DNA from 2 places in the Sodalis sp. RH19 genome. Region 2 is predicted to be linked to the other one. Evidence: predicted binding sites of a transcription regulator. Region 2 holds the regulator's gene; the other holds the start of a gene.

Region 1 (14,770 bases), 1.5 Mb from region 2:
CCAATGGGCGACCAGTAATTTGCGCCGCGCCAGGGTATCGGTTTCCAATGCGCTTACCACCGGGGCCTTTTTACTGCCCTGGCGGATGATAAACAACGCCAGGGCATGGAAAGTCCAGGCCTTGACCCCGTCAACCTGCAATCGCGACCGGATGCGCTCGTCCATTTCCCGCGCCACCTGCCGGCCGAATGCCAGCATCAGGATCTGTTCCGGCAACGCTTCTTGACGCCGCAACAGCCAACCGGCGCGCGCCACCAGCACCGAGGTTTTGCCGCTGCCCGCCCCTGCCAATACCAATAACGCGTTTTCGCCATTGATGACGGCGCGGCTTTGGGCAAGGTTCAGCGGCGAGCTTTCCACGGTATTGAAAAAATCCTGATGCGCTATCAGCATTTTTTCGCTCCACTGCTGGTTGCGCTGCGCCACCATTGCCGGCCCCTGCTCCAGCCACGCCAGACAGCGGTGATAAGACGCGCGGCAGGGTTCGAACTCATCCAGGCGCGTTACCGGCAGCGGCAACGCGGCGAAGGCTTCACGAATACTTTCCTGCAAAGCCGCCAGTTGATGCAGCGCAAACCAGCTGTCCCGGGAGGTCGCCTGCTCGATGGCGGTGATCTGCTGATGCAGGACGGTGGCGCAGATGCCGCTCATCTCGCGGCTCCATTCCTGCCAGGCCTTCTGCAGATAATGGTGAAAGCGCTGCGTCTCCTGCCATTCGGTGCCATGCAGGCGCACCACCTTGTCCTGCGGCAGCACAAACTCCAGTTCTCCCCAGACGATACCCCGCTTGCAATGGATGGCGACGATTTGGTTGAAAGGAATCAGGTATTGATGCTTATCGCCGCTGACCTCGACGCCGGCATGGAGCAGCCGCACCCGGTTGTAGGGATGCTGGGCGAGGTGCTTGCCGAACGAGGTGGATTTCAGTTCCATAAAGGTATGCCCGGGTTCCGTATCGTTTATGCGTCGGGACGTAGTGTACCCATTTTAACTTGTTCTGCTCCAGCCTGGAAATCAGGGTAGAATAACCGTTATCCTGTCGGGATAAACGGTTTTAATAACAGAATTGTGAATTGACACTTTGGGGACTATGCGTACTTTACTTAATATTCTGAACTTTGTTTTAGGTGGTTTTTTTACCACGCTGGCGTGGCTTCTGGCCACCGTGCTCAGCGTGGTGCTGATCTTCAGCTTGCCTTTTACCCGCTCCTGCTGGGAGATAACCAAACTCTCCCTGCTGCCTTTCGGCAATACCGCCGTGCATGTGGATGAACTTTATCCGGAAAACCGCAGCGCGGTACTGTCATCGGGCGGCACGCTGCTTAACGTGGTGTGGTTTGTCCTGTTCGGCTGGTGGTTGTGCCTGTCGCATATTCTTACCGGCATTGCGCAATGCCTGACGATTATCGGCATTCCCCCGGGCATCGCCAATTTTAAGCTGGCCGTTATCGCCCTATGGCCGGTGGGACGCCGTGTGGTTCCCGTCGAGCTTGCGGAGCAGTTGCGCGCGCATCCGGACCGCCGTTTCTACCGTTGAAGCCATCATAAGGATAGAGTGTGGGATACAGTGTGCTGACATTTGCACCGGGCTTGCGGCGTTTTGCCTTCAGCAGCCGCTGGCGCTACAACCTGCGGATTTTTATTGCGTTGAGCGGCGCGGCGGCGCTGCCGTGGTGGCTGGATATGGCCACGCTCACCATTCCCCTTACCCTTGGCGTGGTTGCCGCGGCGCTGGCGGATCTCGACGATCGCCTAAGCGGCCGGCTGCGCAATCTGCTTATCACCCTGGTGAGTTTTTTCATCGCCGCGGTATCGATTGAACTGTTGTTTCCTTATCCCTGGCTATTCGGTATCGGCCTGGCCGGCTCCACCTGCGGTTTTATTCTTTTGGGCGCACTAGGACAGCGTTACGCCACCATCGCGTTCGGCGCGCTCTTGATCGCCGTGTATACCATGCTGGGGGCCGCCATGTACCAGACTTGGTATCTGCAGCCGGCGTTACTGCTGACGGGCGCCATCTGGTACAACCTGCTGACCTTGTTCGGCCATCTGCTGTTTCCCATCCGGCCATTGCAGGATAACCTGGCCCGTTGTTATAGCCACCTGGCGCACTATCTTGATGCCAAGGCCAACCTGTTCGACCCGGATACCGAAGACGACGACGACGCGCTTATCGAGGTGGCGATGGCGAACGGCAATCTGGTGCAGGCGCTGAATCAAACCAAAGCGTCGCTACTGACCCGGCTGCGCGGCGATCGCGGCCAGCGCGGCACCCGCCGTACGCTGCATTATTATTTTGTGGCCCAGGATATTCATGAACGGGCCAGTTCGTCCCATGTGCAATACCGGCAATTGCGCGAACAGCTGCGTTACAGCGACGTGCTATTCCGCTTCCAGCGGCTGCTGGCGATGCAGGCGCGCGCCTGCGAAGCCCTATCACAATCGATCCTGCTGCACCAGACCTACCAGCACGACAGCCGTTTCGAACGCGCCTTCAGTCATCTGGATGCCGCCATCGGCCGTGTCGTGGCGCCCAGCCAGATAAAAGCGCTGAAACATCTGCTGAACAACCTGCGCGCTATCGACGCGCAGTTGTCCACCATTGAGTCGGAACAGGCGGTTGCCCGCAACAGCCCGGAAGAGAACAATCTGGCCGACGATAAGCTGACCGGCTGGAGCGATATCCGCATGCGCATCAGCCGCAACCTGAGCCCGGACTCGGCGCTGTTTCGCCATGCCGTGCGCATGTCGCTGGTGCTGTGCGTCGGTTATGCCTTTATCCAGCTCAGCGGGATGCGTTACGGCTATTGGATCCTGCTGACCAGCCTGTTCGTCTGCCAACCCAACTACCAGGCGACGCGTCGCCGGCTGGCGTTAAGGATAATCGGCACGCTGGCGGGTATCCTTATCGGCCTGCCGATCCTCTATTTTGTCCCGTCCATCGAAGGTCAACTGATCCTGATCGTGGTCAGCGGTACGCTGTTTTTTGCCTTTCGCAACGTGCAATATGCCCAGGCGACCATGTTTATCACCCTGCTGGTGATGCTGTGTTTTAACCTGCTGGGCGAGGGATTCGATGTGGCGGTGCCGCGGGTGTTCGACACCTTTGTCGGCTGCGCCATCGCCTGGGCCGCGGTCAGCTTTATCTGGCCGGACTGGCGTTTTCGCCGCCTGCCGGTGGTGGTGAACAACAGCCTCGCGGCCAACTGCCGCTACCTTGACGCCATTCTGGTGCAGTATCATCAGGGCAGGGATAACCGCCTGGAATACCGCGTAGCGCGGCGGGATGCCCATAACCGCGACGCGGAGCTGGCCTCGGTGGTATCCAATATGGCGGCGGAGCCGAGAACCCGCAGCGAGCTGCTGGAGTCGGCGTTTCGCCTGTTGTGCCTGAATCACACCCTGCTGAGCTACATCTCGACGCTTGGCGCGCACCGGGAGCGCATTGTTGACCCGGCGCTGATGGCGGTGCTGGACGATGCCGTCTGTTATGTGGACGATGCGCTGCAATGCCAGGAGCATTTCGCGCAGCGGGTGGAACAGGAACGGGAACGGCTTATCGCGCGCATCCAGCGGCTGTTGCCGGACCCGGAAGCCAGGGAACAGCTGGTTTTGCAGCAAATCAGCCTGTTGCTTGATTTGCTGCCGGAACTGATTGAGCGTAAACAGCACATAGAAAAACAGTGATAGCGCCGCATGCCGCCGCCGGGCGGCATGCATTAACCGGCTGCTAGCGGCAGGGGAGCCGTGAAAACCAGTCCAGAAGCTCGCTGCGCTGGACCTGGGGCAACGCGGCATAGTGGCGCCCGGACAATGCCCCTTCCAGCGCGAGCAGCACGGTGACGCCCAGGTTCCGCTTGATTTTACGCAGTTTCAAATAGCTGCTTTTGGCGCCGTAATAGCGCAAGGCATCGATATCCCTGATACCGGCCTTCCATAACAGGCGCTCTATACCCTGCCCGATATTGGGCAAATCCTTTAACCGCAAGCTGGCCGCCTTGATGCGCGTTTCCTGCCTGGCCTCGTCGATGGCGCGGCGCGCCAGGTCCAGCAGCGTGTGTACGTCTTCCCACAGGCGTTCATCGACGTGATAATAGTTAAGCGCCACCGGCAGGCCCCGTTTGGTATAAATCAGCCGGCTCATTCCCTGCCCGAGGTAGATATGCTCGCTTTGCCGGGTGCCGCGCAGGTACAGTTCGCCGTCCAGAATCAGGCCGAACATGATTTTATCGGCGGCGATGCTGTACCCGCCGAACTGTGAACGGGTGGAAATATCCCCCAAGGGAGAAAAGCAGTTTTTAGCCTGTGCAATGCGGCATTTATGTAGTACTTCCATGAACTTCTCCTTGTTGTGGACCGCGAGATTCCTTACTCAAAATTCGCAACAGCCCATAAAAATACGGTATTTTCCCAGCGGTTTTCAACTTAATCTCAGCGCGACGATCATTAAGTGGCAATTCTGCGAAGGTCATTAAATTTTTGATTGATTTTCGCGCCAAACCACTATACTGTGTTTTTATACAGTGACACAGGGGCGGACACAAAATGCAGACTCAATACCATGCCAATTCTTCTCGGACGCAGCCAAGCCAGGGTGAACAGCCGATCGACAGCACGACGGCCCGTCCGGAGCAGGGTTTTATCAGCGAAGTGGTTTATTTCGAGGATCAGCCGGTTGTGGGGAATATTCTGTTGCCGTTGCTGCGTCTGCTGGGCACGCAGTCGCGCTGGCTGCTCTGGCTTACGTCGTCTCGCAGATTGAGCCGCCCCTGGCTTGAACAGTCGGGCCTGCCCCTGGAAAAAATGGTGCAGTTGCGCCATCGCACCGCGTTCGATACCGTCGCCGCCATGGAGAAAGCACTCTGGACGGGAAATTACAGCGTCATTTTGGGCTGGTTTCCGACGGAATTGACGGCGGATGAGAAAATTCGCCTGCGTGACGCAGCGCAGCATGGCGGCACTTATGGGTTCATCATGTACCCGCAAAATGAGGTTTGCCGGAAATCTGGACAGTTTTCAGGCTTAAAGATTCATTCTACTTTGTATCATTAAGTAAATTTAAGATTAATCTCATTAGGGGCGTCGCATCTTGTGATTTCCGCCCCTGTAACTCAGAACAATCCAGTATATACGCGGTTCCCCGCCCGCAACGGCGCCTAAAGCGATATCACTTTTTTCGTCCCTATCATCAATAAAGCCTATATGAAACGCTGTTTTTTATTAGCGGCTTACTACATCTTACTTGTAAGTTTCCTACTTCGTTGTAGACTTTAATTCGCCAGGGCTGCTCTATAACGCCTTTTAAGGGCGATGTACAAACCCAGAGCATGGACACTGGCAATGGAATATTTAAATTAGCTTTAAGAGCTCATTGCCTATTTGGATGATAACGAGGCGCAAAAAATGAAAAAGACAGCTATCGCACTTGCAGTGGCACTGGCGGGTTTCGCGACCGTAGCGCAAGCCGCTCCGAAAGACAACACCTGGTACACCGGTGGTAAACTGGGCTGGTCCCAGTATCACGATACCGGGTTCTACGGTAACGGTTATGACAGCCGCATCGGCAATGGCCCAACCCGCAACGATCAAATCGGCGCAGGTGCTTTTGTTGGTTACCAGGCTAACCCTTACTTAGGGTTTGAACTGGGTTATGACTGGCTGGGTCGTATGGCCTATAAAGGCAGCGTTGATAACGGTGCATTTAAAGCCCAGGGCATTCAGTTGACCACTAAACTGAGCTACCCGCTTAACGATGACCTGGATATCTATACCCGTCTGGGTGGTATGGTATGGCGTGCTGACTCCAAAGCTAACTATGCTAATGGAGCCGGTGGTCGTCTGAGCGACAACGACACTGGCGTTTCTCCGTTGGCGGCTGCAGGTCTTGAATACGCAGTAACCAAAAACTGGGCAACCCGTCTGGAATACCAGTGGACCAACAATATCGGTGATGCCGGTACCGTTGGCGCCCGTCCTGACAATGCTCTCGTGAGCGTAGGTGTTTCCTACCGTTTCGGTCAAGATGAAGTTGCCGCTCCTGCACCGGCTCCTGCCGCTGCACCGGCTCCTGTTGTCCAGACCAAACACTTTACCCTGCGTTCCGACGTGCTGTTCGGCTTCAACAAATCTCAGTTGAAACCTGAAGGCCAGCAGGCTCTGGATCAGCTGTATTCCCAGCTGAGCTCGATGGATCCTAAAGACGGTTCTGTTGTCGTTCTGGGCTATACCGACCGTATCGGTTCTGAACAATACAACCAGAAACTGTCTCAGGCTCGTGCGCAAAGCGTAGTGACCTACCTGGTATCCAAGGGTATCCCTTCCGACAAGATTTCCGCACGTGGCATGGGCGAATCTAACCCCGTCACCGGCAATACTTGCGATAACGTGAAACCGCGTGCAGCGTTGATCAACTGCCTGGCACCGGATCGTCGCGTAGAAATCGAAGTGAAAGGTATCAAAGAAGTGGTAACACAGCCGCAGGCTTAAGTGTTGTCAGCTTCATAAAAAAACCCCGCCTGGCGGGGTTTTTTATTGTCCGTCCCACCCTATTTCCCCGCTAGCCCTCTTCACCCAGGATGGCTTTCAAATCTTCTTTCAGGGAAGACATCTGCGTGGCGTATTTCTCTTTACGCTCGGCATCTTCCAGCAGGTTAACAATGGTTTCCGAGAGGGTTTTACCCCGCCGCTGCGCCAGGGCCGCCAACCGTTGCCATACCAGGTATTCCAGGTCGATGGATTTTTTGCGCGTGTGCTGATGCTCGGCGTTGAAATGACGTTTGCGTCTTGCCCGTATCGTCTGCTTCATCCGGTTGTCGAGCGCAGGATTCATATTCTCCCGGATCCAGAGAACGATGTTGTCCGGTTGATGCTCATAAAGCATCAAGGTGGCGACCGCTTCCTCCGCCGCGCTATTTTCTTCATGCCGGGTGATTCGTTCACCTTCACGATGTTTTTTTACCAGATAGGTCCATTTCCATCCGGTTTCCAGATTTTCAAGCTGCTGGTATTTCATATATCGCCCACCCGTGACCGTGTAACGTTAGACCGATAATAGCAGTTCCGCGCGTAAAATTTCTAACATTCGTTTCATTCCGCCTATTTTTTAATCATACACGGCGACAAGTTTCCCTGAATCGCCGATGAATGCAAGATGCGTGAGACTCGGAGAGGGGAATTCTTGTATAATCCCCGTTTCCCTGTTTAGCGACGTTACCGATTACCTTGACCATTAAACAATTAGAATGGAAATATTTAATTCCCGAGCTTTCGCCTTTCGAAGCGGTGTTTGCCCAACCCTCCCAGCCACTGCCAGCACCCATGGATGTGCTGCAGCCTCGTTTGATGGACGGCCTGACGCAATTTTGCCACTCCCGCTCGCCGAGCCGTTTTCTGCTGCTTACCGCGCAGGAAGATGAGGAATATTTCCAGTTAATCACCGAGACGGTTAAACAGCTGCTGCCCCAGGGCGAAAGCGTTATCGGCAGCCGGTATGTCATTACGGGTAATGGCGTGACAGTGCAGCCCGCCACCCGGCGCGACGATAATTTTGCCGGGCGCGCCAGGGGGCTGTACCAGCCCTGGATTGAACATGAGCAGTTATTCGGCTGCGTCAGGTGCTACCGCGACGTACTTGATCTGCAGCCGGGCAAGATGCATGAAGCCAATGGCGGGGTGCTGGTGCTGGGCGCCAAGGCCCTGGCCAGCCAGCCGTTAATGTGGCTGCGTCTCAAGCAGATGATATTGCAGCAGCGTTTCGACTGGCTGGCATTGGACGAAACCCGTCCGCTGCCGGTGTCCATACCGTCGATGCCGCTCGATCTGCGCCTGGTGATCATTGGCGATCGCGAGTCGCTGGCCGACCTGAACGATCTGGAACCCGATCTGACCAAACTGGCGTTGTATGCCGAATTTGAGTCCGACGTAAAGATCCTGGCGGCCGAGGATATGCAAAACTGGTGCGCCTACGTCAACAGCCTGCTGCGCACCCTGGCGCTGCCGCAGCTGACCCCTGACGCCTGGCCGGAAATGGTCAGGCAGGCGGTGCGCTACAGCGGCGATCAGTACCAACTGCCGCTTTGCCCGCATTGGCTGACCCGGCGTTTCAGGGAAGCGGTGCTGTATAGCGAGCAGGGAGCCATCACCGCCGAGGCCCTGTATAACAGCAACCGGACCCGGATCTGGCGTGAAAGTTATCTTACCGAGCGCATGCAGGATGAGATATCGGAAGGACAGATCATGGTTGAAACCGAGGGCGCCATGGTCGGCCAGGTCAATGCGCTGTCGGTGCTGGATTTCCCGGGCCATCCCCTGCCGTTTGGCGAGCCCTCGCGCATCAGCTGCGTAGTCCATCTCGGCGACGGCGAAATCAACGATGTTGAACGTAAGGCCGAGCTCGGCGGCAATCTTCATGCCAAAGGCATGATGATCATGCAGGCCTTCCTGATGGCGTCCCTGGAACTGGACCAGCAGTTGCCCTTCTCCGCGTCGCTGGTGTTTGAGCAATCCTACGGTGAAGTGGACGGCGACAGCGCGTCGCTGGCGGAATTGAGCGCCCTGATAAGCGCCCTGTCCGGCAAACCGATAGTGCAGCAGATTGCCGTTACCGGATCCGTGGATCAGTTTGGCCGCGTCCAGCCCATCGGCGGCGTGAATGAAAAAATCGAAGGTTTCTTTGCCCTGTGCGAGAGCCGCGGGCTTGATGGTTCGCACGGCGTGATTATTCCCGCCGCCAATGTGCGCCATCTGTGTCTGCACGAAGAATTGGTCGAAGCGGTGCGGAATGAGCAATTCCATATCTGGCCGGTGGAGACCATTGATGAGGCGTTGGAGTTGCTGACCGGGATCCCCTACGATCACGAGCAGAAGCCCAATCTGATTGCTTCAATACGCGAGCGCATCGCTTATATTAATCAGCACGAACGCCTGCGTTTACCCTGGGGATTCCGCTGGCTTAACTGGTTCAATCAGAGCTGATGGACTTGTCCCGGGTAAGGATGTTGGTTAATGTGCGTGATTCATTAATAAAGGTTTGGATAACATGGTAGATAAACGCGACTCATATACAAAAGAAGACCTGCTTGCCTGTAGCCGCGGGGAATTATTCGGTAAAGAAGGCCCGCCGCTTCCCGCGGGAAACATGCTGATGATGGACCGCGTGGTTAAAATGACCGAAGACGGCGGCAGCCATAATAAAGGTTACGTCGAAGCAGAATTGGATATCCATCCCGATATGTGGTTCTTCGGTTGCCATTTTATCGGCGACCCGGTGATGCCCGGCTGCCTGGGGCTCGACGCCATGTGGCAGTTGGTGGGATTTTACCTCGGCTGGCTGGGCGGTGAAGGCAAAGGCCGCGCCTTAGGCGTGGGCGAAGTGAAATTTACCGGCCAGGTGCTGCCCAGCGCTAAGCGGGTCACTTATCGTATTCATTTCCGTCGGGTAGTGAACCGTCGCCTGGTGATGGGTCTTGCGGATGGCGAACTGCTGTGCGATGGTCAGGTTATATACACCGCAAGCGATTTGAAAGTCGGTCTGTTTAAAGATACCGGCGCATTCTAAGCGCCTGGATATGAAACCTCCGCGAAAGCGGAGGTCAATTCCTTTGCTGACAAGTGGCTTACAACGTCACCGACCTGTCCTCCATGGCTTTTCGCCAACCTCCCAACCAGTGAGACCGTGCATCCAGGGACTGAAAAGGACATATCTCACTTGAGCGTCCGGATAATCCCGCTTGATAACCACGTGAATGTGCGCGTTCAAGGCGATCTCGTTTTTGTCTCTTCATGCCGTGTTTCCCTCATCTTGTTTGGTGGAAAGAAAACGGTAATCACATTTCTGCAATTACCCTTTATCTTTAGCGATAAAAGAGTAAGAAATCAACGCAGCATTTCACAAAAGCGTCATACCAAAAATGCATAATGGGCACATTTTGCCTGCAAAGTTGGCGGTTACAGGCAGCTTAAGCTACTGAAAACCGGCTGAACTGCGCGCCTGGAGAGTTAAGGAATCTTAACCTGCCGAGGCGCGTTTTGGTTTTAGAACGTTTTGTTATTAAGGCAGCCGGGAAATTTGTGCGGCCGCTTCCTGGCCGATTTGCTGCCAGCCCTGCGCCAAGGTCCTGACCAGGGCGTCATAGCCGTCCTGGTCCTGTTTCAGCGTCAGGATGAACGGGTGGCGGGTCACCTGGCTATTATGCGTCAATACCCACTCGCCCTGAATAACCGCCCGCCCGTCGTAACGGCCGTGAAAACCGGTGACGTTGAATTCCAGCGTATCCTGATCTCCCTGCCCCTGGCTTGCGGACACCAGCACGCCGGGAAGCCGATTGCTTAAATGGGCGATCATGGTTTGCTGCAATTGCTGCTCCAACGGACTGGCCCACAGGTTATTGCTGGCGGTGACGTAACGCACGTCGCTTTGCTGGTAGACTACGCCGCTGCCGGCCAGATAATCCGACACGTTAACCCGGGAGAGCCATATATGCCGCGTGACGCCGGCGGACGGCAGTCCCTGCCCGGCGTTGTCCTGGGCCGCGACCGGCAGTTGGTAATAATGCTTGTCGCTGTTGCCGCCGCAGGCGGCCAGCAATAACGCCAGCGCCAGCAGAATCCCTTTTCTCATCATTTCGCCCTCTTCGGCTTCGGATCTTTGCCGCTATCGGCCTCGAACACCAGCGCGTTGCTCTTGTTGTTCAGCGTGCGCAATACCGGCTGCAGTTCCCGCAGAACCTGATCGAGTCGTTGCATATTATCCACCATTTTATTGTAGGCCGGGGAACCGGGCTGGAACCCTCTCATGCTGCTGTTCAGTTCGCGCAAGGTACGCTGCATATCCTGCGGCAATTGCTGCATCGACTGGCTCCCGGTAATCTGGTTCACCGATTTCAGCGTCTTTTGCAGCTCGCGCAGGGTACTCTGGCTTTGCGCCAGGGTACTGGTGGCTTCATTAATCATCGGGTTGAGCGGCAGGCTATTGATCTTATCAAGAGTCAGCATCAGCTTCTGCTGGATTTGCGCCAGGCCGCCGCTGGTGGTCGGCAGCACCGGATAACCGTTAACGACTTTTTCGCCGTCCCAGGGCTTGGCCTGCGGATAAAAATCAAGATCGACGAACAGCGAGCCGGTCAGCAGGCTGGCGCTTTTTAACGAGGCGCGCAGCCCGTGCTCGCCGGCTTCCTTGATGCGGGAATTAATATCAAATTTGTCGCCCAGTTTGCCGGCCAGGCGGTCTGGTTCAATGCGGATCAGCACCGGTATCTGGTAATTATCATCGATAGCCTGCTTGATCGCCGTCTCAAGGAACGGCACCTGGGCGACGGTGCCCAGGCGGATGCCGCGAAACTCGACCGGCGCGCCAGGCTGCAGGCCGCGGACGGAATCATTGAAGAACAGCAGATAATCCTTATGCACCGTATACAGCGAATCCGAGATGCTGTTCTTATTATCAAACAGCTGGAAGGACTGGTGTTCAGTCGCGCGATCGCCCAGATCCCAGCCGGTGGGTACGTCAAAACTCACGCCGCCGCTGAACAGGGTGGTCAGCGACCCCATCTCCACCCGCATTCCCTGGGCGGACATATCAAAAGCCACGCCGCTGTCTTTCCAGAAACGCACGTTGGTGGTTACCAGGCTGTCGTAGGGCGCGCTGATAAACAGCTGGTAGCGCATTTTGCGCTGTTGCGGATCGAAGTAGCTGGTTTGTACCGTGCCAACCCTGAAGCCGCGGAACAGCACCGGATCGCCGGCATTGAGCTGCCCGGACTGGTCGCTGTCGAGCTCGACGCGAATACCCTTGGCATCCGGCGAGGCCAGCGGCGGCGAGTCAAGCAGATTAAAGGTGTCGGCGTCCTCGGCGTTGGCGCCGGGCTGCAGCTGGATATAGGCCCCGGACAACAGGGTTCCCAGGCCGGAGATGCCCTCGCGGCCAATCTGTGGCTTGACGACCCAGAACGCGGAATCGCGGCGCAACAGCTTTTCCATGCCGTTATTGATGCGGGCTTTGATTTCCACCTGCTGCAGGTTATCGCTTAGCACCACGCTTTCCACCATGCCGACGTCGACGCTGCGGCTTTTAATGGCGGTTTTGCCGGCCTCGATACCTTCCGCGCTGGTAGTGGTCAGGGTAATGACCTTACCCTGGTGACTGAAGTGGTAATAGAGGATCCACGCGCCTATCAACACCGTCACGATCGGAATGATCCATACCGGCGACCAGCGCTTGATTTTCTCCACCTGGGCGACGTCGTACTTATTGTCCGTCAACGGAAGACTCCTTTTGGTTTTTACTTTCGGTCCGATCCCAGATAAGACGCGGGTCGAACATCTGCGCGGCAAACATGGTTATCATCACCACCATGGCAAATAACACCGCGCCGATGCCCGGTGTAATACTCATTAACTGCCCCATCCTCACCAGCCCGGACAGCACCGCGATCACAAAGACATCAATCATCGACCAGCGGCCGACAAATTCGACGATTTCATAGAGAAAATGCATCCGCTCGCTGTCGCGCCGGCCTCTGTCCGCGCGCGCATCCCAGCACAGCCAGGCCAGGGCGATCATTTTCAGGGTCGGCACCATGATACTGGCGATAAAAATCACCATCGCCACCGGATAGGAACCGTCATCCCACAAGATGATCACCCCGGCGATAATCGTCGAGTTAAGTTTGCTGCCCAAGCCTTCGGTTATCATGATCGGCAGGATATTGGCCGGGATATACAGCATGATGGAGGTCACCAGCAGCGCCATGGTCCACTGCAGGCTGTTATGCCGCCTGGCGTGCTCACGGGTACGGCAGCGCGGGCAGGTACGCTGTCCGGCGGGCAGGATCAGGGTGCAGCAACTGCACGCGCGGATCCCCTGAGCCAGGCCGCCGACCCCCGGGCGCACCCTGGTCACCGGCGACACCGCCGGCATGATGTTATCCCATAGCCAGCGCTGATCGATGCATTGGAATGCCCGCTGCTGCAGCAGGCAGAACAGGCAAAACGGCAGAAAGCTGATGCCTACGCCGATATCGCCGTAGGCCATCAGCTTGACAAAACTGACCAGCACGCCCGCCAGAAAAATTTCCGCCATGCCCCAGGCGCGCAGGGCGAACAGCGACTTGGCCAGGAAAGCCTTCAGACGAAACGACAGGGGAAATCCAAGGCACAGGAGGATGATGGCGACCATGCATACCGCGGGGATGAGCTGGACAAACAACAGGAACAGGCTGGCCAGGCTGGCGAAATGATCAGCCACCATGATCCCGGGGATTTGCGGCAGGGTAATCTGGCGTCCGATGCCCGACACCTTCATATTGACGAAAGGAAATAAATTGGCCAGCACCAGCATTATCAGCGCGCTGATGGCAAACATCACCGGCTGGAGGCGCGGGTTGGACCAGCGGCTTATCAGGGTATTGCCGCAGCGGGGACAGACGCCTTTCTGGCCGTCGGTCAATTCCGGCAGAGCCACCAGGAGATCGCAATGCGGACAAAGCACGTACTTAGGGTGATGGACGGCAGAACACATGCATTTCTCCTCATAGCACCGATGCCGTTTGGCGGCCCGATCGGGATTCCCATCGTTCCCGATCGGGTTCATGTCACTCTTTTGGTCCGTTCTTTAACGCTTCAAGCTCTTCCCAGCGGGCAAAGGCCGTTTCCAGCGCCTGTTCGGCGCCGGCCATGCGCGCAATCACCGCCTGAGTTTTTTCGTGCGGCTGGCTGAAAAAATCCGCGTCCGCCATTTCGGCCTGGAGGGCATTGATTTCCTGCTCCAGGCGTTCAATCTCCTGCGGCAACATGTCCAGCTCACGCTGTAGGTTATAACTCAATTTGGCGGGGACGCGCTTCGCATTAAGCGGCTTTGGCGCCTCGGCGACGCGATTTTTTTCGGCATGGGCGGGCGCGGCGCGCAGCGAGCGCATATTGCGACGCTGGTTCTGGGCGTCGAAATAGCCGCCGACAAAGCTGCTGATTTGACCTTCCCCTTCAAAAATCCAGCATTCGGTCACCGAGTTGTCCACGAACTGACGGTCATGGCTGACCAGCAGCACCGTGCCCTGGTAGCCGTCGATCATCTCTTCCAGCAGTTCCAGCGTCTCGACGTCCAGGTCATTGGTCGGTTCATCCAGAATCAGCAGGTTACTGGGATTGAGGAACAATTTGGCCAGCAGCAGCCGGTTGCGCTCGCCGCCGGACAAGGCTTTTACCGGCGTCATGGCGCGCTTGGGGTGAAACAGGAAATCCTGCAGGTAACCCAGCACATGGCGCGAACGGCCGTTGACCATCACTTCCTGTTTACCTTCGGCCAGGTTGTCCATGACCGTGCGTTCGGGATCCAGTTCGGCGCGATGCTGGTCAAAATAAGCCACTTCCAGCTTGGTGCCGCAGTGGATGCGTCCGCTGTCCGGCTGCAGTTGGCCGAGCATCAGTTTTAACAGCGTGGTCTTGCCGCAGCCGTTAGGGCCGATCAGGGCGATTTTATCGCCACGCTGTACCTGGGCGCTGAAGCCGCTGACCAAGACTTTATCCGCCAGGCGATAGCTGACATCTTCCATTTCAAAGACGATTTTACCCGAGCGGGTGGCTTCCTCCACCTGCATCTTGGCGCTGCCGATAACCTCGCGCCGTTCGCTTCTTTCATTGCGCAGCGCCTTTAACGCGCGCACGCGGCCCTCGTTACGGGTGCGCCTGGCCTTGATGCCCTGGCGGATCCACACTTCTTCCTGCGCCAGTTTCTTGTCAAACTCGGCGTTTTGCAGTTCCTGTACCCGCAGCTCTT
Region 2 (14,770 bases):
GTCGATCTCCAGCGGTATCAGCGGATCGGACAACCCCAGTTGCAGACATTGCGCGCGCAGGGTGAGCAGGTCCGTCTTGGAGTTATAGGGCAAAACATACATCATTGGCCGCAGCGGGTCCAAGCCGGCTTCTTGCCGGGGATTGGCGGGAATGGCTTTACTCCGCACCAGTAGCCTGAGCGGTAAATTCAACAACGTATAATAAATAGTACGCCAGCCTGACATATCTTCGTGAAGCCTCTTGTTAGCATTGCGCCACAAGAATACCAGAAACCGCGCGACAGATCTGTGGTGATGCGAACGAGAAGAAACGGTAATATAGGCACAATTTTTCTTTAGCGCGCAAAATTATGGCAAACCAAACCAACGGACTTCGGCGCATCTTTAACGCCATGGGCTATTCCATAAAAGGATATCGCGCCGCCTGGCGGCATGAAGCCGCTTTTCGCCAGGAAGTGGTGGTTGCCGTGGTGGCGGTTGCCCTTGCCTGTTACCTGGAGCCAGAACCCGTGGCGCGGATTTTATTGATCGGTTCGGTATGGCTGGTGCTGATCATTGAGATCGTGAATAGTGCTATTGAAGCGGTGGTGGATCGCATCGGGCCGGAGCTGCATCCACTTTCTGGCCGGGCGAAGGACCTGGGCTCGGCGGCGGTGACCCTGGCCATTGTTTTGGCGCTGTTCGTGTGGATAACGCTGTTATGGCGGTATATTCCTTAAAATGGCCGGCGCGGCCGGTCGTCGGCAGGGTTTTATCACATTTTGCAACGCTTGTGGTTTTCAATTGCTGCGGACCTGTATATACTCACAGAAAGACTGTATAAACAAACAGGGGACGGAATGAAAGCATTAACCGCCAGACAACAAGAGGTATTTGACCTCATCCGCGATCATCTTGCGCAAACCGGCATGCCGCCGACCCGGGCGGAGATCGCGCATCGTCTGGGATTTAAATCCCCTAACGCCGCCGAAGAGCACCTTAAGGCGCTGGCGCGCAAGGGCGCCATCGAAATCGTTTCCGGCGCCTCGCGCGGCATCCGGTTATTGATAGAAGAAGAAACCGGCCTGCCGCTGATCGGCCGCGTGGCCGCCGGAGAACCCCTGCTGGCCGAACAGCATATCGAAAGCCATTACCAGATCGATCCCGATCTGTTTAAGCCCCACGCGGATTTCCTGCTGCGTGTCAGCGGCATGTCCATGAAGGATATCGGCATCATGGACGGCGATCTGCTGGCGGTGCATAAAACCCAGGATGCCCATAACGGTCAGGTCGTGGTGGCGCGAATCAATGACGAGGTCACGGTAAAACGCCTGAAAAGACACGGTAACATCGTTGAGTTGCTACCGGAAAACAGCGAGTTTTCGCCCATTATTGTCGATTTGCGCGAGCAGGAAATGTCCATCGAAGGTTTAGCGGTCGGCGTTATCCGCAACGGCAACTGGATTTAACTCACGGTGCTCCATGGCATCCTGAATATCCCTTATCCCGCGTCAGCGAGAATTTTATGGCGGATAACCGGCGACGCGGAATGCGGGTTCGCCGCCATAAAAGTGCTGCGGCGCGGCCGCTGCCGCTAGCGGTATTTATATTTAGTTACAATTAGCGGTGTACGGGCTGATACCTTCTACCTACTGTTTTATTTCACCTTATAGCCCATACGGCGTTTATAACCCTGCCAATATGGTCTAATCATCTGCTGAATAAACCTTATGCCAAATCCCCTGCTATACTTTAGACATAGGGTTAACTTATGACATGCAGGTTTTGGGACGCAATACGTGTCCTCGCTATGCGCTAATAAAACCTGGAGTGGCAGATGTTGACTGAGAAACCGATAACCAAGGAGAACTCCGATGAACAAAGATGAAGCCAGCGGTAATTGGAAACAGTTCAAAGGTAAAATGAAAGAACAATGGGGTAAGCTTACTGACGATGATCTGACGGTAGTTGAAGGTAAACGCGATCAGTTAATCGGTAAGATCCAGGAACGTTACGGTTACGGCAAAGAAGCCGCGGAAACGGAAGTAAAGGACTGGGAAACACGTAACAAATATCGTTGGTAATGATTTTTGGAAATCATGACTAATGCATATTCACTGTGCGGTTATGGCTTCCTTAAGTGTTCCTACCCAAAGGTACAAGGACGTACCACCTATTTTATATGATCCTATCAGCATTCCCCTCTTTTGCCGCCTCTCCAATGTATTAACCAAACGCGTTATCTCACTTCAGCCATAATAAACGTCATTTGCTCCCGGGTTCTTGTAAAAGCCAAAATGGGACGCTAGCGTTTCTTTATCGCTACGCTATGATCGTGTCCGCAGTCCTGGGGATTGTCACAAGCTTGCACTTCGGCGCATAAGGTACAAAACCCGTGTGCCTCGACGACATTATGGCGCATGGCGAAACCCGTGGCTTGCGCCATTTTTTGCAAAATATCTTCAATGCCTTCGGTTGATTGTTCAGTCACCTGGCCGCAGCGATCGCAGATAAAGAAGGCGGAGGTGTGACTGGGCTGCTCAAAATGGTGGCAAAGAACAAAGCTGTTAGTGGATTCCACTCTATGGATAAAACCTTGTTCCAGAAGGAAATCCAGCGCGCGGTAAATTGTCGGCGGCTTTGCCTGCGGTTCCGTCGCCCGCAGCAGATCAAGCAGGTCGTAAGCACTGATCGCGCCATCCTGCTGTGTCATCAGGCGCAACACTTCAAGTCGCTGTGGCGTCAGGCGCACGTTGCGTTGCTCACATAATTGTTCAGCCTGGCTGAGCAATTGAGACTGATCGGTGGTATTCATAGCGTTTCCCCCACTGCTGATTTCCGCCCTCTATCTTATCATGAAGGCGGAAAAACGCCGAATATTGGCGTGTTTTAACCCATATTGTCACCGGCAAAAGGGTGAGGGGACGGGGATCGGGGGCAGGTTTCTTTAGCTGTGGCGTTCGAACGGAGCCGCTGGTTTTCAGCAAACGGGATAACGGATATTGATACTATCTGTGACGCTGTTGGCAATAGCAATTAAATGGTATATCACCTGTTTATTACTGGCCTTGGTTTTCCGCTTAATATTTATTTTGTGAGAAGAAAGCGTTTTTTCTTTAATGTGCAATTGGGTACAGATATACATGGTGTCATAACCTGACATCCACATGGTTAAAATTTCTACTTCGGTCTTGCTAAAACGCAGCGGAGAGAACCCGATGGCGGCATCGTCATTGCGCCAGGCTTTGGTGTCCATAAAGTAACGGATTATCATTAACAATGTGCTGATCTTTATAAATTTTGATAAAATAATCACATTGTCCCTGATTGGCACGAAATCATGGAACTTAATATTCTCATTACCAATGAAAATAAAAAAAAGCGTCAAAGGCCGTTCGTCAATAATGGATTTTAATCCTTCTCCATCACCTTGATACTGGTAAGAGTTTTGATTAATAAAAACTATCGAAGGATTGGCGTTTTTGCATCTCATTCGCAACGTGCTGATATTGTCCACATCGCGAATGGCGCCTTTGATACCGCTTGCCGACAATGAGCTTTTAAGCGCGCATTTAGTATAAGTGCAAGGATCGAGTATAAATACTGTCATAATAATATCTGCAATTAGATTCATCCTGAAATAAAAAGGATTCGGATAAAAAATGACATAGGGGGATATTAAAATATAAAAATTACTGTCTATATCGATTTATCATTTTTCAACCTTTTATCAGCATGGCTGGATAAATTTGAATTAAGATCATGTGATAAATGATTATGATCGCTTTGTAAATCACTTGGGGAGGTATTGGGATGAAATGGTGCTTATTTGAGACGCCGTGGCCTTTTCACGCATTCTGGAAGCATAATTATTTAACAATCTTTAAACATTTACCTATGTTTAGTAAGAATTAAACATTAACATGGTTGATGAATCGCCGCATGGGGTGTTCGCTACCTAATAGGGTTTCTGTGATACACTACACAGATAATCTCCCTCTCTTCCTTAAACCCATTTTTATGCCTGCATATGACGTTATGACATTTTCAACCGAGGCTAACAGCCGGCTGGCCGTAGCGCCATTTTCCCCGCAGCGCTTTTCCGTCGCGCCGATGCTGGACTGGACCGATCGTCACTGCCGCTATTTTCTGCGCCAGCTGACCCGTCATGCATTGCTGTATACGGAGATGGTGACCACCGGCGCATTGCTATACGGCAAGGGCGACTACCTGGCCTATAACGAGGCCGAGCATCCGGTGGCGTTGCAATTGGGCGGCAGCGAGCCGGATGCATTGGCGCAATGCGCGCGCATGGGCGCGCTGCGCGGTTATGACGAAATTAATCTTAATGTCGGCTGCCCTTCCGACCGGGTACAAAACGGCCGCTTCGGCGCCTGCCTGATGGCTGAGCGCGAGCGGGTGGCCCATTGTATCGCCGCTATGCGCTCGGCGGTGTCGATTCCGGTGACAGTGAAAACCCGTATTGGTATAGACGAACAGGATAGTTATGAATTCTTGTGCGAGTTTATCCAGACTGTGGCTGAGCAGGGCGGCTGCGAGACCTTTATTATCCATGCGCGTAAGGCGTGGCTATCGGGGCTGAGCCCGAAGGAAAATCGCGAGATACCGCCGCTGGATTATGAACGCGTCTATCAGCTAAAACGCGATTTTCCTTCCTTGACGTTTGCCATTAATGGCGGCATCACGACGCTTGACGACGCCCAGCGGCATCTGAGCTGCCTGGATGGCGTGATGATAGGACGCGAGGCCTACCAGAATCCCGGTATGCTGTGCCAGGTGGACAGCCGGTTATTTGGTGTCGTTGATCCCCATGACACCATGACAGCGGTGGTGGAAGCCATGTTTCCTTATATGGAACGCGAGCTGGCGAACGGCACTTACCTCGGCCATATCACCCGCCATATGCTTGGGATATTCCAGGGCGTGCCGGGCGCGCGGCAATGGCGACGTCATCTGAGCGAAAACGCCCACAAGCCCGGCGCCGGTATTGAGGTGGTACGTCAGGCATTGGCCAAAGTGGCAAAAGCTGAACCGATGCGGTGCGTTGCCGAATAACTTTTGCCGGCTGCCCCCAGCCAATGGGTACCGCCATGCGCCGCCGGGGGCGAAAGCGCGTCATGAGGGCTATTGCGGCCATGGCGCGGGATTGAGGCTGCTGATAACGGCGATAATAACTATTAATTAGTCAAAAATACCATTCCTGCTTTGAGCACAACACTATTTTTCATTATTTTTCAATGGCCTGGCGCGCTACTTTATTGGCACGATTTTTGTAATATGTTTATTATCATCGCAATAGGCGCAGAAGGTCCAGCCTGCTGTGTCACCCCGATTTCAGGAGCCTGTAATGGTGGAATTCGTCTTTGTCATCGCATTCTTTTTCATGCTGCTGTTGACCGGTATCTCATTCCTGGGCGTACTGGCGGCGCTGGCGGTGGGTTTCCTGGTCATGATGTTTGCCGGCGTGCTGGTCATGGCGTTGAAACTGCTCCCCTGGCTGTTACTCGCGCTGGTGGTGGCCTGGATCTGGCGTACGGTTAACCCGCCCCGTTTTCCCCGCTATTAAGCTACCCGCCCGGGATGGGCGGCATAGGTGTTATATCTAATCCGAAGTCTTCCAGCTGGCGCCTTACCTGACAAGGGCAAGGCGCCAAAACGTTATTTTTGATATAATAATATTAGTATCCCATAAGCTTTTCAAAAACCCAGCGAATATCTCGATATTGCTTATTTATAGATTGCTATAGTAGCTCTCGTTATTTAAAGCTATGCGTCCACTCACATCGCTATATAAATGAGAGCTGCATTTCATTGAAGCTGGTGTGCATTTTTAATATATATTATTTATAATGCGTGGTATATCATGCAGCTAACTAAAGTTAAAATACATAAATCGTTATTTTATCGATTAGCTTTTTTTAAGCATTTTATTTGGATTTTTGTTTTTATAATCCTGATGTTGCACCCTGTTATCATTGATGTGCATGCTGCTGAGACGCCAGGTGCCGCTGTATTTATGAGTCGGACTTATATTTTAGGGGAAGGGGAAACGGTTGATTCTGTAGCAAGGAAATATCATATTACAGCGGAAAATTTAAAAAATTTGAATAAATTCCGTACTTTTTCGAAACCTTTCGCTTCATTGACGGCAGGGGATGAAATTGACGTGCCGGATGGCGACACCTTGAGTAAGCCTGGTTTGCCCATAGCCGTGGCGACCGACGATGATCAGCGGTTCATCAATAGGTTTACCACGCTTGGCACGATGATGTCCGCCGATCAATCCGATGGGGAGATGGGAGCAAGGGTTGGCTCGCTGGTGACCGGCGAGGCAGGCGCGGCCATGCAGAAATGGTTAAATCACTATGGTACCGCCAGGGTGAAGATCAATACCGATAATCGTTTCCGCTTCGTAAATAGCTCGCTGGATTTTTTATTACCTCTGTATGACGACGACTCTGCTATGTTATTTGTGCAATTGGGCGGGCGGAATAACGACGATAGGAACACCCTTAATATGGGATGGGGAATAAGAACCTATCATGATGCCTGGCTGTACGGGATGAATTTTTTCTACGATAACGACCTGACCGGCAACAATCGGCGGGCAGGCGTAGGCGCGGAGGCCTGGACCGATTACCTGAAATTATCCGCCAACAACTACTTTGCTTTGTCCGGCTGGCATCAGTCGCGGGATTATGCCGATTATAATGAACGGCCGGCGGACGGCTATGATGTGCGCGCACAAGCCTGGCTACCGGCCTGGCCGCAATTAGGCGGGAAACTCATCTATGAAAAATACCGCGGAGATGATGTGGCCTTGTTCGGCAGGGGAACCCGGGTGCAAAATCCTTATGCCGTGACGCTGGGGGTGAATTATACCCCTTTCCCGTTATTAACCCTGGGCGCAAATTACCGCATCGGAAAAGGTAATAATGAGGATACCTCTATCAACCTGCAGCTAAACTATCGCATCGGCGAGACGTGGCAAAAACAAATCGACCCCGCGGACGTTGCCGTTATGCGTACTCTGGCCGTAAGCCGTTATGATCTGGTCGAACGTAACAACGATATTGTTCTCGAATACCAGAAGCAAGAATTAATCCGCCTGATTTTACCAGAGCAGTTGACCGGAACCGCCGGTGAGACAATGCATATCAGCGCGCAGGTTATGGCAAAATATGGGCTGGCAAGGATTGATTGGGATGCCGCGGAGCTTGTGGGGGCGGGGGGCGCGGTAACCCTTCCTGCCACGGATGCCATCGACATCGTGCTGCCGCCGTTCCGGCAGGGAGGAGCTTCGGCCAACCGCTATCATCTGCGCGCGCGCGCCATCGACCAACAGGGCAATGGGTCAAACCAGGCACAGGTGGTCATCAACATCGTGGCCCCCGCCGAACAGCTAGTGATAAGTGGGCTTGCGGTGACGGTGGATAACGCCGAAGCGAACGGCGCCGCGGCTAATGAGGTTCAGGCCACCGTCACCCTGGCCGGGCGGGCGGTCGCCGGGCAGGCGGTCAACTTTAGCGCCACCAATGAGGCCACGGTGCCAAGTCCAGTGGTCACGGACCGCTTTGGTATCGCCACCGCCCGGATTACCTCGTTGAAAGGCGGTACCAGCCAGGTGAGGGCGACGGTCGCGGGCAGCAACCGCGCGGTGGATGTGCATTTTGCTGCTGTCGCCGCGCCGGACGAAGCCAACACGACGCTTGAGATTTTAACCAGCGGCGATAAAGTGGCCGACAATATTGACGCCCACCAGATTAAACTTACGGTAAGGGATATAAACAATCAGCCCCTGGCCGATCTGCCGGTGACCTTCTCGGCGGATAATGACGCCAGGGTGAATCCTGCCAGCGGACGCACGCGTGATGACGGTACCTTGATGGCAAGCGTCACCACCGATCGGCCGGGGCCGGTCAAGGTGACGGCGGCGGTCGAAGGTATCAGCAAAACCTCCGGGGAAATGCATTTTATCGAGCAGGTGGTGATGCTGAGTATCGCCGTTACGGCAAATGATGGTTTAAGCAACGGCCTCCAGCAAAATGTCGCTGAAATTATTGCCAAAGATGTTAACGGCATTCCTTTGCCAAATGTCCAGCTTGCGTTAAGCGCCGCCTATACCCTGCCTTCAAACCCGGGGACCTTAACCATTGATTCGTCAACCAACCCGGTGACAGATGGCAATGGCAGGGCGGAGGTGCGTTATACCAGTACCAGCAATGGCAGCGTGGTTCTCACCGCCGCATTGGGAAATGGGCAAAACTACTCCAGCACCGGCGGCCGTTTCGCGTCGCCTACCGCTACCTGGCGTGTTATCACCAATAATCAGCCCGCTGACGGCTTTTCACGTAATAGAATCGAAATAGACCTTCTTTCGCCGCGAGGCGAACCGGTGCCTAACGCAAGAATAGATATCACCTTTGTCCGGGTACAGTCTGGTGTCCAGCTGCCGTCAACTGCCGCGGCCGTCGTCAACCCTGTTTTTACCGGTGCTGACGGTATCGCCACCCTTGAAGCAACCAATGGCTCGGCGGAAGCAAATGTGGTGGTCCTGGGGGCATTAGCCGCTTATAACCTGGGCATGCAAATAAACAGTACAGGTAATTATATGAATTTTCTATAAAATAAACGGTGACTATAACCGCGGATAATTGACAGGCGGACCCGTCGTTACACCGGCAGGGTATAGGAAATATTGCCGGCCAGCACGGCGGGAACATTGGCTTGTTGCGCGGCTTCGCCGCCGCCCCATACGCTGACCCGTGAGTCATCCTGTAGCGCGGCGAAAGACCTTCTACCGCCATAGATAGCGCGTATATTACGTAAGTATGTGATATTTAATGGAGGGTTTCCCCCTGCGAATGACGAGCCCCATGCCGCCACGCTACCATCGGCGCGCAGGGCGGCAAAGGCTGTTTCCGTACTGCTCAGAGAGACAATATCCCTTAAACTGCCGATGACGCCCGGCAGGGGGCCGCCAAAGTATTCATGACCCCATGCTACGACACTGCCATTTTGACGTAGAGCGGCAAACGCGCCTCCGTTGCCGCACAGGGCGATGATATCCCGTAACGTGGCGATTGCCATAGGCACAGACCCGCCATACTGCGCGGTACCCCATGCGACGACGCCTCCGCCTCTGCGTAAGGCCGCAAATGCATAGTTTGCCGACACTACGCTGATAATATCGGTTAGCGCGCCGATTTCCGGCGGGAGTTGCTGCCCCCCTCCCCAGGACAATACGCTGCCATTGCGCCTGAGTAGGGTGAAGGTAAGGTTTGATGCGCTTACGCTTATGATATCGCGTAATACTTCGGCTTCCGGTGGCACGATGCCACCGCCTGAAACTGTGCCCCAGGCCACCACGCTACCGTCCTGGCGCAACGCGCTAAAGGCATTAGCCGTTGCCCGCAGGCTGACGATATCGCGAAGTTGGCTGATGTTGTAGGGCACCGACCCGCCTTCGGACGGCGAACCCCAGGCCACCACCCCGCCGTTTTGCCGAATGGCGGCAAAAGCAAAATCACAGGCGCACAGGCTTATAATGTCACGTAAATTACCTATGTCGGCAGGTACCTCCCCGCCCCGGCCCGCGATCCCCCAGCCGATCACGCCGCCATTTTGCCTCAGGCCGGCAAAGGCGTTAAGCGTGGCGCAAAGCGTCACGATATCGCGCAGGCCGGCTATTGCCCCCGGCACCGTTGCTTCAGCATTCCCCCATGCTACAACGCTGCCATTATTAAGGCAGGCGGCCACAGCACCGAAATGATTGTCATTGATTATTACGTTCAACGGTCGTATCCGCGCCGTCGCACCGCCGGCCGTGACCCGCAAAATTTTTTCCGGCTTGGTATCAATAAAATACGCGCCGCTGACGCTAATCGATTCACCTTCATATTGCCAATGGGCGTTAAGTAATGTGCGATCCATACGGTTAAGCGCGGTTAACAGCGTGGGATTCCCCGTGTATCTCGCCGTTTGCTGGGATCGCCGCCCCATGACCCAGGGTATCATGCCCGGCGTCCCCGGCGGGTGGAATTGCGACGTAACGGAATCTATCGCGCCGGGTCGGTTAATGAGAATGGCCTGTACGATAACAGTTTCCGCACTTTGATTAGTGAAAAAAACCTGGGCCCTGCCCGTTACGCCGGTACGAAGTTGCTGTGTTGCTAAGCCATTGGTAAATCGCGCGTTGCCGGATAAGGTAAACAGGGTATCTTCATTTGCCAGCAAAATGTCGTTATCCCGTAAGGCTGTTGCCGTCGCGCTATTGGTATCCTGCCCGTCTGCGGTTGCGGATGAGGTGGCGGATAGCGATACTGAAAATTCCTGGCGCATGTTTGCAAGATAATACATAGGCGATTCTCCTATCTATCCCTGACATAACCGGGTGCCGCAATGCCGGGGACCGGTTGCGCGACGAAATCGGTATTCAGCGTGAATGCCCCACCGGCAACCTGCGGCAGCCGCAGGATCACCGTCACCCTCTCGACATAGGTATTAGTGATATTGATAGCGACCGAATTGTCGCTGTTCAACGCGATGGTGGCGGCTTGCGCGTTGTAGCCGGCAATAACGGCATGCCCGTTTACCCTAACGTCGATTTCGGTGATATATATGCCCCCGGCCTGGGGGCGGGTTTGCAGGTAAATAGAATTCTGCGTGCGGCCATTCGCCGGAGCATGAGTGGTAAAGTTTATGGCTTCGATATTTTCATTGCCAATTTTATAAGGACCAAAAATCATGGTGTCGTGCAATACGCGATCGGGCCTGTCGGTTTCATAGGCTGTTAAATATATCATTACTTGTCTTGGCGAATACACCTTAAAAAATCCAAGCCCATTTTGGTCTAAAAAAAAGCTATATTTCTGACTGTGCGACTCATAAATAAAAGCAGGTTCGCTAACAGTGACATTAACCTGGGCAGTTGGCCTCCCCACCAATGCCCCTTGATTAAACGGTTCTACATTAATAGCGTCGTAATCAATACTGGCGGCATTGGTTGAAACCGCCATAGCCAACGGGGGTGAAGGCGCCTGGCTATTGCCGGTTATAAAGACCTCCGCCGCCGGCGATGTACTCGTTTGATTAAACGTATCTGTGACCGTATAGAATAGCGTGTTATTTCCGTTCGGAACATTATACGCCGGGATAATTGTAGAAAATGGCGGTTCATTGGCTAAATCCATAATAATGCGCTGGAGTACTGATGTTCCATTAAATATGAGATCAATATAATCGCCCAGCCCTGCGGTCACATAGCGGGGAACAATTACAATCAGTCCCCCCGCCACCGCCAAATCGTTTCCGGTAACGACACCCTCTTTTTTTTGAGGAACTGTAGGTTCAGGCAATGCCATAGCGTTTCCCCTTTTTGTCCATAATTCACTATTACGGACGATGAGAGCCAGGGTTATGTTCTGGCTCGGGATATTTTGGTAATACGTCTATCCGGGTAACACTGTATTGATCAATACTCTTGTAATATTGGAAACACTAACTGCATTTGTAATACGATTGATAATGCTATAAGAAATACTGCCGTTTACGCCACTGAGTTCCCGGAGATTGAAATAATTTATAGTGGCGTTTGTGCCCACCGTTGAGTTGGTCACGTCACCCTCCGCTACCACCGTACTACGGATAGGTACGCCGGCGTAGGTGCTGAGTGCTAACGTTATTCTGTAATGGTCCCCGTTGGAGACATTCGGCTGGCCACCGGGAATTTGCACTATGACGCCCTGGACCGCGGCATTATAAGTTATACGATAATCGGATATGTAGGGTAATGTTGGCGCGGCCAGAGTTGGAAGACTATAGGGGCTTCCTTCAATAGCAAGAAGCAATGGCGTGGAGGGAAAAAAGCCGTTCTGACTTTCTACTTCATAATAAACAAGGTAGGTTCCGTCAACGAGGTCGACTCCTGCATCCACTAGACCGGAAATATCTATGACCCAAGGGATATTCGTACCATCATAGAATCTTTGCGTTTTAAAAGACCCCCAGTAAAAAGTGAATACGTCGCCAATTGCCAGCACAACCGGGCGATATATGAGTGCCTGGACGCCTTGTTTGATAACGCTACCGGGCAAGACATTTTGTGTCGTCAGACCATTCACGCGCACCGGCAGCAAACTGGCATTAAAATAGATTATATTAATTGATGCGCTATTACCGCCGACAGAAGCTGTTACCGTCGCGGTGCCGAATTGAGGATTTGCCACTGAATTCATCAGCGTATTAGTGGTGATCCCATTATTGTCCGTCTCAGTGACCTGTGTAATTTCACCAAAAGAAGAACTCCAGGTTACCAACGCGTCTCTATGGGGCACCCCCGCCGAACTGGCGAAAAGGCTCAGCGTTACATCCGGGATGACTTGTGGGTTAATATAATAGGTCTCAGAGGTCAAGGATATCTCTACCGCCAGCGGATTTACCGGGCATACCGAATTGTGCTCTGGTGCATAATCAGGTTGATAAAATGTGTCAGACATAAGCACCCCTCTAAGAAATTACGCTAAAATTGCCGGCACAAATACCGGCAAAATTATCTTTTGTTTGTTCATTCCCAATCGGATTTGTTGCACACACATGGGCAATGCGGAAATAAATCAGCATAGATAAAGCATATGTTTATCAGCATCAATGAAATCGGCTAATTCAATATTAAGCGCGGCAATAATCGGAAGTCCATTGCCTTTTTCGCCTTATTACGCCCAAGGCGCTTTTCCTCGCACCGCATGGCCGGATGCCACTATCAAAAAATGAGGCGCGCGGCGTATGCGTATAAGTAAGGAAGGGAAATGTGGGCGATGGATCACACTTTGATGTTTTGCTGACGTCAGTCAGCGGCAAAGTATGCATTTTACTTATCTATCCTGTTAGAATAATACCTCGGTTTTAGCATAAGCGTTTCATCGGCATCGGTGAATAATAGCTGTATAAGCAGCATACACCGTTGTTTAAGCCACTGTCCTACCTACACACGCGTTTTGCAGTTCGTTGTAATCGACGGGCCTTCGTGAGAAGGCCCGTTTTTTTGCATGGCGCAAGGCATGCTTTGGCCATGGATTATCCCCGCGGTCGGAGAAGGGAAGGGATAATGTGGCCGAACTTAATCAGGGTATTAATAATGAGGAGCCGTTGGTTTCACGGTTTTCCAGTGCCTCGTGCGCCCGCCGTGCCTCGCCCAGGGGGTATTTTTGCCGCTCCGGTACCGTGATCTTGATGGCGCCGCTGGCAATCATCGAGAACAATTCGTTACTGGCAAATTTCAGCTCTTCGCGATTGGTGACATATCCGTTAAGCGAGGGACGGGTAACGTACAGCGAGCCTTTTTGGTTCAGGATGGCCAGGTTAACGCCGGTCACCGGGCCGGACGAGTTGCCGAAGCTGACCATCAGGCCGCGCCGGCGCAGGCTGTCCAGCGAAGCTTCCCAGGTGTTTTTACCCACTGAATCATACACCACGCTCACCTTGTTCCCCTGGGTCAGCGCCGCAACGCGTTCCGGCACGTTTTCTTCCCGGTAGTTGATGATTTCCCAGGCGCCGGCCTCTTTGGCCAGGGCGGCTTTTTCCTGCGAGCCGACGGTGCCAATCATCTTGGCGCCCAGCGCCTTGGCCCACTGGCAGGCAATGCGGCCGACACCTCCGGCGGCGGCGTGAAACAGGAAAATTTCATTCGGTTTGATTTCGTAGGTCTGGCGCAGCAGGTAAAAGACGGTCAGGCCTTTCAAAAATGACGCTGCGGCCTGCTCAAACGAAATGGCGTCGGGCAGGAGGGCGATATTTTTTTCCGGCACGTTATGCACGTCGCTATAGGCGCCCAGGGGCGACTGCGCATACACCACCCGATCGCCCGCCTTCAGCCCGGAGACACCGGCGCCCACCTTGATGATAATGCCGGCGGCCTCGGTCCCCAGGCCCGACGGCTTGGCGGGCGTCGGGTATAACCCGCTGCGTACATAGGTATCGATGTAATTGATGCCTATGGCTTTATTCGCAACCTGCACCTCGCCCGCCGCCGGATCCGCCGGGTTAAACTCCACGTATTGCATCACTTCCGGTCCGCCGTTGGCGGCAAACTGAATGCGCTTGGCCATGTCTGTTCCTCGCTTGGACAATGTTATTTACCCTTTATTTAACCATAAGCGCTTAATACCGGTTTGCAAAGCCGCATAGGATTTGGCGACAATCAACGCTACAATGCTGTTTTACCCAATGTCGCATCTATCAGGCAAAACCATTATTCCATGTCAGAAAAAAAACCAGCCGCCAAAACACAATTTTCCCGTGACCGCCAGGTCGAGGGTCTGAAACTTCCTCCCCATTCGCTGGAAGCGGAGCAGTCGGTATTGGGCGGATTGATGCTGGATAATGAACGTTGGGATAACGTCGCGGAACGCGTCACCGCCAAGGACTTCTTCAATCGTCCCCACCGCCTGATTTTTGGCGAGATGCAGCGTTTGCTGGAGCTGAACAAGCCGATCGATCTAATCACGCTTTCCGAGTCGCTGGAGCAGAAAGGCGATTTGGATTCGGTGGGCGGGTTCGCCTACCTGGCGGAATTATCCAAAAACACGCCCAGCGCGGCCAATATCTCGGCCTATGCCGATATCGTGCGGGAACGGGCGGTGGTGCGTGAAATGATCGCCGTCGCCCACGAAATCGCCGACGCCGGTTACGATCCCCAGGGGCGCAGCAGCGAGGATTTGCTCGATCTGGCGGAATCCAGGGTATTCCAGATTGCCGAAAACCGCGCCAGCAA

The links. Region 2 encodes LexA, which represses DNA repair genes until DNA is damaged. Its sites were predicted from a motif close to TNCTGTATGTACATACAGNA; they were not measured.
Region 1: the regulator LexA is predicted to act here: its motif matches at 4,507-4,526, upstream of sulA (SOS-induced cell division inhibitor SulA).

Annotation. Positions count from the first base shown of each region.
Region 1 covers NZ_CP178734.1:2,796,556-2,811,325, forward strand. Annotated here, with positions in the region: gene helD (DNA helicase IV) at 1-933, opposite strand, end outside; gene ACL2XF_RS12755 (YccF domain-containing protein) at 1,091-1,537, shown strand; gene yccS (YccS family putative transporter) at 1,570-3,687, shown strand; gene ACL2XF_RS12765 (TfoX/Sxy family DNA transformation protein) at 3,731-4,336, opposite strand; gene sulA (SOS-induced cell division inhibitor SulA) at 4,546-5,052, shown strand; gene ompA (porin OmpA) at 5,404-6,486, shown strand; gene matP (macrodomain Ter protein MatP) at 6,557-7,012, opposite strand; gene ACL2XF_RS12785 (AAA family ATPase) at 7,222-8,973, shown strand; gene fabA (bifunctional 3-hydroxydecanoyl-ACP dehydratase/trans-2-decenoyl-ACP isomerase) at 9,038-9,556, shown strand; gene rmf (ribosome modulation factor) at 9,615-9,782, opposite strand; gene pqiC (membrane integrity-associated transporter subunit PqiC) at 10,049-10,618, opposite strand; gene pqiB (intermembrane transport protein PqiB) at 10,618-12,258, opposite strand; gene pqiA (membrane integrity-associated transporter subunit PqiA) at 12,245-13,516, opposite strand; gene ACL2XF_RS12815 (ABC transporter ATP-binding protein) at 13,590-14,770, opposite strand, start outside.
Region 2 covers NZ_CP178734.1:4,265,687-4,280,456, reverse strand. Annotated here, with positions in the region: gene plsB (glycerol-3-phosphate 1-O-acyltransferase PlsB) at 1-225, opposite strand, end outside; gene ACL2XF_RS19280 (diacylglycerol kinase) at 351-719, shown strand; gene lexA (transcriptional repressor LexA) at 840-1,448, shown strand; gene ACL2XF_RS19270 (CsbD family protein) at 1,854-2,063, shown strand; gene zur (zinc uptake transcriptional repressor Zur) at 2,285-2,794, opposite strand; gene rcsA (transcriptional regulator RcsA) at 2,960-3,589, opposite strand; gene dusA (tRNA dihydrouridine(20/20a) synthase DusA) at 4,018-5,055, shown strand; gene pspG (envelope stress response protein PspG) at 5,348-5,566, shown strand; gene ACL2XF_RS19245 (inverse autotransporter beta domain-containing protein) at 5,864-8,626, shown strand; gene ACL2XF_RS19240 (hypothetical protein) at 8,674-10,359, opposite strand; gene ACL2XF_RS19235 (hypothetical protein) at 10,371-11,363, opposite strand; gene ACL2XF_RS19230 (hypothetical protein) at 11,451-12,497, opposite strand; gene ACL2XF_RS19225 (quinone oxidoreductase) at 13,122-14,105, opposite strand; gene dnaB (replicative DNA helicase) at 14,256-14,770, shown strand, end outside.